2 regions of the Rhodoferax sp. SPJ21 genome follow, and region 2 is predicted to be linked to the other one. Evidence: predicted binding sites of a transcription regulator. Region 2 holds the regulator's gene; the other holds the start of a gene.
What was found. The regulator FNR, encoded in region 2, switches genes on or off when oxygen is low (the NO sensors DNR and NnrR bind a similar motif). The targets are predictions, from matches to a motif close to TTGATNNNNATCAA.
Positions count from the first base shown of each region.

Region 1: AC4BBN_RS10445 (fatty acid desaturase) is a predicted target of FNR. The motif match lies at 2,165-2,178, and genes of this name have one in related genera.

Region 1 is NZ_JBYZMO010000002.1:563,282-567,699, forward strand. Features, by position in the region: gene fba (class II fructose-bisphosphate aldolase) at 1-300, opposite strand, end outside; gene pyk (pyruvate kinase) at 582-2,015, opposite strand; gene AC4BBN_RS10445 (fatty acid desaturase) at 2,278-3,384, shown strand; gene AC4BBN_RS10450 (OmpW/AlkL family protein) at 3,523-4,113, shown strand; gene AC4BBN_RS10455 (ABC transporter ATP-binding protein) at 4,179-4,418, opposite strand, start outside.
Region 2 is NZ_JBYZMO010000001.1:1,594,359-1,598,776, reverse strand. Features, by position in the region: gene ccoP (cytochrome-c oxidase, cbb3-type subunit III) at 1-170, shown strand, start outside; gene ccoG (cytochrome c oxidase accessory protein CcoG) at 249-1,619, shown strand; gene AC4BBN_RS07320 (FixH family protein) at 1,641-1,913, shown strand; gene AC4BBN_RS07315 (hypothetical protein) at 1,926-2,174, shown strand; gene fnr (fumarate/nitrate reduction transcriptional regulator Fnr) at 2,152-2,871, opposite strand; gene hemN (oxygen-independent coproporphyrinogen III oxidase) at 3,017-4,399, shown strand; gene AC4BBN_RS07300 (sulfite exporter TauE/SafE family protein) at 4,402-4,418, shown strand, end outside.

The sequences.
Region 1 (4,418 bases), on a different contig from region 2:
GCTGAAACCCAGGTTGATCGCGCCTTGGCACACATCCGGGCTTTGGCCATGGTCCTGGTGCATGACCAGGGGAATGTGTGGCCAGGTTTCCAGTGCCGCCTGGATCAGATGCTTGATGAAGGGCTCGCCAGCATATTTGCGCGCACCCGCACTGGCTTGCAGTATGACGGGAGCGCCCACCTCGTCCGCGGCCGACATCACGGCCTGGACCTGCTCCAGATTATTGACATTGAAAGCCGGGATGCCATAGCCGTTTTCGGCGGCATGGTCCAACAATTCACGCATAGAGACGAGTGCCATAGGGTGCTTCCAGAGAGTTAAAAATCAGGACAAGGCGGCCAATCGAGGCTGGTACGGATAGCAATTCCTTCGTAACCGCTTGGTAACTTTCTTAATTTTAGCCGTGCCCTTGCTTCAAACGATTTGCAAAACACGGGCCAGCCTTGGCAAACACCCGCTTTTTTCATTTTGAAACAACAGTTTTACAGCCGAACTAAAACGACTGGGGCCTGGAAACACAAACGCCCGCAGGAAGCGGGCGTTGGGCCGGGTTGAAAACCCGGCGGCAGGGCGAAAAAGGTTTAGCCGACCTGGCAGATCTTCAGCATATTGGTGCCGCCAGGGGCGCCCATGGGTTCACCGCAGGTAATGGCATAAATGTCGCCGCGCTGCACGATGCCGCGCTGCGTCAAATGGCGCTCTGCCTGGCCCAACGCCGTGTCACGGTCACTGCTGGCGTCCATCAGCAACGGCAGCACATTGCGGTACAGGCACATCTTGCGCTGGGTGGCCAGACGAGGCGTCAGGGCATAGATAGGCACGTGGATGCTGTGGCGGCTCATCCACAAGGCGGTAGAGCCGCTATCGGTCATGGCCACAATCGCCTTGGCGCCCAGATGCTGGGCGGTAAACAGTGCGCCCATGGCAATGGACTGGTCGATGCGTTCAAAAGTCTTGCCCTTGAAGTCGGCTTCCAGCTCACCGTATTCGGCCTTTTCGGCTTCACGGCAGATATTGGCCATTTCCAGCACGGTTTCCAGCGGGAACTTGCCGGCCGCGGTTTCCGCGCTCAACATCACTGCATCGGTGCCGTCCAGCACCGCATTGGCCACGTCGCTGACCTCGGCACGGGTCGGCACGGGGTTGGTGATCATGCTTTCCATCATCTGGGTGGCGGTAATCACCACCTTGTCGCTGGCACGCGCCATGCGGATCATGCGTTTTTGCAGCGCTGGCACAGCGGCATTGCCCACTTCAACAGCCAAGTCGCCGCGCGCCACCATGATGCCGTCGCTGGCGTCCAGAATCGATTGCAGCAGCGGAATGGCTTCTGCGCGCTCGATCTTGGCGATCATGCCGGGTTTGTGGCGGTATTCGGCTGCAGCCACATTGCACAGCTGGCGCGCCATTTCCATGTCGGTCGCGTTCTTGGGGAAGCTGACGGCCACGTAGTCGGCCTGGAAAGACATCGCGGTCTTGATATCTTCCATGTCCTTGGAGGTCAGCGCAGGGGCGGTCAGGCCACCACCCTTTTTGTTAATGCCCTTGTTGTTGGACAGCTCACCGCCGAGATTCACCACGGTGTGCACGGCTTCGCCACGCACAAACTCCACGGTCATGACGATCAAACCGTCGTTCAGCAGCAGCACATCGCCAGACTTCACCTCGCGGGGCAACTCTTTGTAGTCCAGGCCAACGCCATTGATGTCACCGGGTTCGGCGCGGGCTGCATCCAACACGAATTTCTGGCCAGGCTCCAGCATGACCTTGCCTTCGGCAAACTTGGCAACGCGGATCTTCGGGCCTTGCAGGTCGGCCATGATGGCCACCTCGACGCCGGCGCGCTTGGCGGCTTCACGCACCATCATGGCGCGATCGATATGGTCTTGTGCCTTGCCATGGCTGAAGTTCAGCCGTACAACATTCACACCTGCACGGATCAGTTGCTCCAGGATTTCCGGGCTATTCGAGGCTGGGCCCAAGGTGGCAACGATTTTGGTAGCAAGGCGGGGCATGGGATAAGTCTCCGGGTATGTAATTTAGTTTCGATTTTTACATGAAACAAGTTACCAAAAGGTTACAGCCTGAGCCGCCCTCAGCGGGCGCTAAGCTAGAGCCTTTCGGCTCGCTCAAAATGGGCGCATCAACTCTATTGCACACTGTATTGATCCTGGTCAGAGGCAATTCATCCCGCGCGGCTAGTATCATGGCACGCAACTTTTGCGTTTGCCGCCACCACCGTGTGCCGCGTGCAGATTCCTGACCCGTGTTTTCCCTATGACCTCTTCCATTCACAGTACACCCCATCTTCCGAGTCCACTGCCTCCGGGTGAACCACTGCCACACCGCAAAGTCATACGCTCCTGGCTGATTCCACTCTCCCAGCGCACCACCTTGAGGGCCTTGTTCCTGCTCGCGCTGGACTACGCCTTGCTTGCGGCGGCACTCAGTGCCACGGTGCTGCTGGCATCGCCCTGGCTCAAACTGCTGTGCGGTCTGGTAGCGGGCTTCGTGATTGGGCGACTTTTCATCATCGGCCACGATGGCTGCCACCAGAGCCTGACGCCCCACCGCCGCCTGAACAAATGGCTGGGACGTATCGCCTTCCTGCCTTCGCTGACGGCCTATAGCTTGTGGGATGTGGGCCACAACGTGGTGCACCATGGCTTCACCAACCTCAAGGGCGTGGACTTCGTCTGGGCACCACTGACACCCGAGGAATACCAGGCCTTGTCGCCCCTGCAGCGCTTCATGCAGCGCATCTACCGCAGCGGCTGGGCACCCGGCCTTTACTACATCGTGGAGATATGGTGGCGTCGCATGTTCTTTCCCAGCAAGTCCAGCATGGGCACTCAGCGCTCCATCTTCACCTGGGATTGCGTGCTGATTTCCAGCTTCGGACTTTTGTGGCTGGCTGCCATCACCACGGCTGCGCTGGTGACGCAGCAATCACTGGCCCTGCTCATCGCCACCGGCTTTATCGTGCCGCTGCTGTTCTGGTTCTCCATGATCGGCTTCGTGGTGTATGTGCACCATACCCATACCAAGGTGTCTTGGCATGGTGACCGCGCCACCTGGGCCAAGGCACAGCCCTTCGTATCGACCACGGTGCACCTCACCTTCTCGTTCCATATAGGCGCACTGATGCACCACATCATGGAGCACACGGCCCACCACGTGGATATGAGCATTCCGCTGTACCGCTTGAAAGAAGCCCAGAAAACGCTGGAAGAGTTGCTGCCAGGACGCATCATCATCCAGGCATTCTCCTGGCGCTGGTACTTTCAGACTGCCCGTAGCTGCAAGCTGTACGACCTGACGCGCAATTGCTGGACCGATTTTGCCGGCAACTCCACCAGCACGCCGCGCCACGCAGTGACCTGATCAGACCCACATTTGATATAGCGCAAGCAGGGCCTATTGCCACGTTAAGCCACTTTGACCAGGCGCAAAGTGGCCAGCGGCGGACTCTTTTGTAATCAGGGCTGGGAATATCCCCGCTACCGTGATCGAAAGAAAATCATGAATAAGACCCTGCTTGCTGCCGCCCTGTGTGCAATGGTTTCGGCTTCGGCTTTCGCCCAATCCACCACCGAGGGCCCCTGGCTGGTACGTGCCCGTGCCGTGTACCTTCAAAGCAGCAATGGTGACAGCACACCGCTCTCACTGAGCATCAATGACAAATGGCTGCCCGAAGTGGACATCAGCTACTTCTTCACGCCGCAGATCGCCGCCGAGCTGGTGCTCACTGTTCCACAAAAACAAACTCTGAGTGCCGGCAGCACCGCGATTGGCAGCTTCAAGCACCTGCCACCCACCTTGACGCTGCAGTACCACTTCAACGCCGCAGGCTTCAAGCCTTATGTGGGTGCGGGCCTCAACTACACCCGCATCAGTGCAGTCGATCTGCCTGCCGGCGTCGATGTAGATCGGAGCAGCTTTGGCCCCGCGCTGCAGGCCGGCGTAGACATTCCACTGTCAAAAAATTTGTATTTGAACTTTGACGTTAAGAAGGTCTACATCCGCACCGACGTCAGCGCGAGCGGCGCCAAATTGGGCACCTTCAAAATTGATCCCGTTTTGTACGGTGTCGGTCTGGGCTGGCGTTTCTAAGCACCCATAAAAAAGCGCCCCGATGGGCGCTTTTTTCTTGACGGATAGCCCTGCACAACCTGGGCTCAATCCTCGGACTGCTCTGGCAACGTCAATCGACCCGTGTGGTAGTCGTAGCTGTAGACCTCGCCATAGCGCCCCCACTCAATGGCCACCTCCAGCACGCGCTTGGCCTTGTCGGCCTCCATGAACTCCTCCAGCAGATCCAGGAAGCGCTTTTCGGCCAGATTCCCAGACGGCTCGTCTTCCAGGCTGCGCCGGATATGCGCCGCCAGAGGCACATGGGTCAACAGTTGCTGGCCGAA
Region 2 (4,418 bases):
CGGACGACATCTGGCTGCACGGCTGGGGCGAGGCCGCCATCATGGAGATGGTCAACAAGGGCAAAATCAACCAGATGCCGGCCCAGCAAGGCAAGCTGACCGAAGCCCAGATCCATGTGTTGACGGCTTACATCTGGGGCCTGTCGAACAAGCCCGTGGCCACCAAATAGGAGCATGGTGTGAACACCGTCGCGCCCCGCAAGACCATCCCCATCGTGCCTGTGCCTGGACCAGATGCCGATGAGGTGATGGTGTCGCTGTACGCGGCCAGCAAGAAGATCTACCCACGTTCGGTGCAGGGCCTGTTTGCGCGCTGGCGCTGGGCCATGGTGTTGCTGACGCAGCTGGTGTTCTACGGCCTGCCCTGGCTGCAATGGGGCCAGCGCCAGGCGGTGTTGTTTGATCTGGAGGCGCGCCGCTTCTACATCTTCTCGCTGGTGCTGTACCCGCAGGATTTCATCTACCTGACCGGCCTGCTGGTGGTGTCAGCCTTGTCCCTGTTTCTGTTCACCGCCGTGGCAGGGCGCCTGTGGTGCGGCTTTGCCTGCCCGCAGACGGTGTACAGCGAAATCTTCATGTGGATAGAGCGCCATATCGAAGGCGACCGCGCCGCCCGCATGCGGCTGGACGGTGCACCCATGTCGGCCCACAAGCTGGCCCGCAAATCGGCTAAGCACGCCGCCTGGTTGGTGCTGTCCCTGTGGACCGGTTTTACCTTTGTCTCGTATTTCACACCCACTTATGCGCTGCTGCAGGAATCTATGAGCGGTAGCTTCGGTTCGTGGGAGGTGTTCTGGGGCCTGTTTTACAGCTTTGCTACGTATGGCAACGCCGGCTTCATGCGCGAGCAGGTCTGCAAATACATGTGCCCCTATGCGCGCTTCCAGAGCGCCATGTTCGACAAGGACACGCTGATCGTCAGCTACGACACCACCCGTGGCGAGCCCCGCGGCTCCCGTTCGCGCAAGGCCGACCCCGCGGCCCTGGGCCTGGGTTCTTGCGTGGACTGCACGCTGTGCGTGCAGGTCTGCCCCACCGGTATCGATATCCGCGAGGGCTTGCAGTACGAATGCATAGGCTGCGCCGCCTGCGTGGATGTGTGCGACGGCGTGATGGACAAGATGGGCTATGCCCCTGGCCTGATCCGCTTTGCCACCCAGAACGGCATGGCCCAGGGCTGGTCGGGCCGGCAGATACTGCGGCGCGTGCTGCGGCCCCGGGTGCTGGTTTACGGCACGGTGCTGCTGGTATTGACGCTGGCGCTGCTGGGCAGCCTGTTGACGCGTACCCCGCTGAAGGTGGATGTGGTGCGTGACCGCGCGGCGCTGTCGCGCATCGTGTCCGGTGGCCAGCTGGAAAACGTGTACCGCCTGCAGGTCATGAACGCCAGTGAAGTGCCGCAGCGCTACCGCCTCACGGCCCATGGGCTGGATGGGCTGGTGCTGGCCTCGGACGAATGGGTGGACGTGGAGCCGGTGGCTTCGCGCTGGGTGGCGGTGCGCCTGCACATCCCCTACGGTTCGGTTGAACCGGGCTCCTACCCGGTGTTCTTCGACATCCAGACGGCGGATGGAAGCACCAAGGTGTCGGAAAAGTCCACGTTCTTTGTTCCCCGCTGAAAATAACTCCAGGAGACTGCCATGCCCTCTCACACATCTACCACGCCGGTGCCGCTGCCATGGTGGCGCTACGGCTATGTCTGGTTGGTGATTTCCGGCCCGCTGGCCGTGGTGGTGGCGGCGCTGGTCTCGGGCTGGATCGCCGTCCGCCAGCAGGACCCGGTGCTGGCCCAGGACTACTACCGTCAGGGGCTGGAGATCAACAAAACCCTGGCCGCCCAGGGCCCGCTGGCGCCGGCCGAGCAGGGGCGCAACCATGCTGCGTCGCCACCCGGCTCGGTGCGTACCAAGTAGCCGGAGGGCACCATGCAAATCTTTAGGGTAGTAAGCGTTGTGTGGCCCGCTTTTTTGGGCGCGTGCATGCTGGAGATGCTGGTGTTTGCGGTGGTCGATCCCTACAGCCTGCAGTGGCTGGGGCAGCCGCTGCCTTTGTCACGCCAAGGCGTGTACAGCCTGGCGTTCTTTGCGTTTTGGGCGGTGGCGGTGCTGGTGGGGTGTCTGACGCTGCTGGTGGGCCAGCCGGTGACGGTGCCTACAGACAGGGCTGAAGATTGACGATGCGCTTGAGCGCTTCGGTGTCCAGGATGCGGATGTGGCGCTGCTTGACTTCCACGATCTGGTCGTCCACAAACTTGGAGAAAGTGCGGCTCACGGTTTCCAGCTTCAGGCCCAGGTAGCTGCCAATCTCTTCGCGGGTCATGCGCAGGATGAGCTCGGACTGCGAAAACCCGCGTGCATGCAGGCGCTGCACCAGGTTCAGCAAAAAGGCCGCCAGGCGCTCTTCGGCACGCATGCTGCCCAGCAGCAGCATCACACCGTGCTCGCGCACGATCTCGCGGCTCATGATCTTGTGCACATGGCGCTGCAGCGAGTTGACCTCGCGCGAAAGCTCTTCAATGCGGTGGAATGGCATCTCGCACACTTCGGCATCTTCCAGGGCCACGGCGTCGCAGGTGTGGTGGTCGTTGACGATGCCGTCCAGGCCGATGATTTCGCCGGCCATTTGAAAGCCGGTGACCTGGTCGCGGCCATCTTCGGTGGTGACGGTGGTCTTGAAGAAGCCCGTGCGGATGGCGTACAGCGCCTTGAAAGTTTCGCCGTTGTGGAACAGCGCCGTGCCGCGCAGCACCTTTCGGCGCACCGCGACCAGATCGTCAATGCGCTCTAGCTCTTCTTTGTTTAAGCCTAAGGGCATGCACAGCTCACGCAGATTGCAGTTCGAGCAGGCAACTTTGATGGCGACAGGGTTCATGCGCAGAGTATGGGCTGATTCAAAAAGGAAGGGGCTTTTAAGAACTTATATTGTGTGCAGAAGTATCTGAAACCAGATTGATGTAGGTCAAAGAAGCGGGCAAGGCTTCGCGGCACATTCCAGTCATGCAACCTGACTGCCTGCCATGACCCGAGTTTTGCCCGAATTGTTACGCCGTTTTGACGTGCCTGGGCCGCGCTACACATCCTATCCCACCGCTGACCGGTTCGTCGAGGCCTTCACCTGCGAGGACTATGGCCGCGCCCTGCAGCAGCGCAACCAGGGGGCAGCCGCGCTGAGCCTGCCCTTGTCGCTGTACGTGCACATCCCGTTTTGCGAGTCGCTGTGCTACTACTGCGCCTGCAACAAGATCATCACCAAGCGCCATGAGCGCGGCGCCTCCTATCTGCGCTACCTGGAGCGCGAAACCGCCCTGCACACTGCCCAGCTGGGCGAGCGGCGCAACGTCAGCCAGCTGCACCTGGGCGGCGGCAGCCCCACATTTTTGAGTGACGACGAGCTGGCCCAGCTGATGGCCATGTTGCGCCGCCACTTTGTGCTGACACCTGGCGGTGAATACTCCATCGAGGTAGACCCCCGCACGGTGGATGCCAAACGCCTGCAAGCTTTGGCCACCCTGGGCTTCAACCGGCTCAGTTTCGGAGTGCAGGACTTCGATGCCGATGTGCAAAAAGCGGTGCACCGCGTCCAGCCCGCGCAGCAGGTGTTCGAGTTGGTGGAGGTGGCCCGCACGCTGGGCTTTGAGTCCATCAATGTGGACCTGATTTACGGTCTGCCCCGGCAGACGCCTGCCTCGTTTGCGCGCACGCTGGAGCAGGTGGTAGAGCTGCGGCCTGACCGCATTGCCCTGTACGCCTATGCCCACCTGCCCGAGCGCTTCAAGCCCCAGCGCCGCATCCTGGGCGCGGAGCTGCCGGCCGCGGCGGACAAGCTGTCCATGCTGTCACAGGCTTTTGACGCCTTTCTGGAGGCCGGCTATGTCTACATCGGCATGGACCACTTCGCCCTGCCCAACGACGCGCTGGCCATTGCCCAGCGGCAGGGCCGGCTGCACCGTAACTTCCAGGGCTACAGCACCCAGCCTGATTGCGATCTAGTGGGCCTGGGCGTGTCCGCCATAGGCCGCATAGGCGCCACCTACAGCCAGAACGCCAAGACCCTGGAGGAATACTGTGACCGTATCGACCAGGGCCAGCTGCCGGTGGTGCGTGGCCTGGCGTTGAACCGCGACGACCTGGTGCGCCGCGCCATCATCATGGGCCTGATGTGCCAGGGCGAAGTGCAGTTCGAATCCATAGAGTTGGCTTTCCTGGTGGACTTCAAGCAGACTTTCGCCGCCGAGCTGGAGGCTCTGCAGCCCTTGGTCGAGGCCGGCCTGGTGCAGCTGGATGCCAGTGGCATCCGCGTCACCGCCACCGGTTGGTTCCTGGTGCGCGCGGTGGCCATGGTGTTTGACCGCTACCTGCAAGCCGACCGCAACCGCGCCCGCTTCTCCAGAATTATTTGACCATGCAAACCGGCCTGGC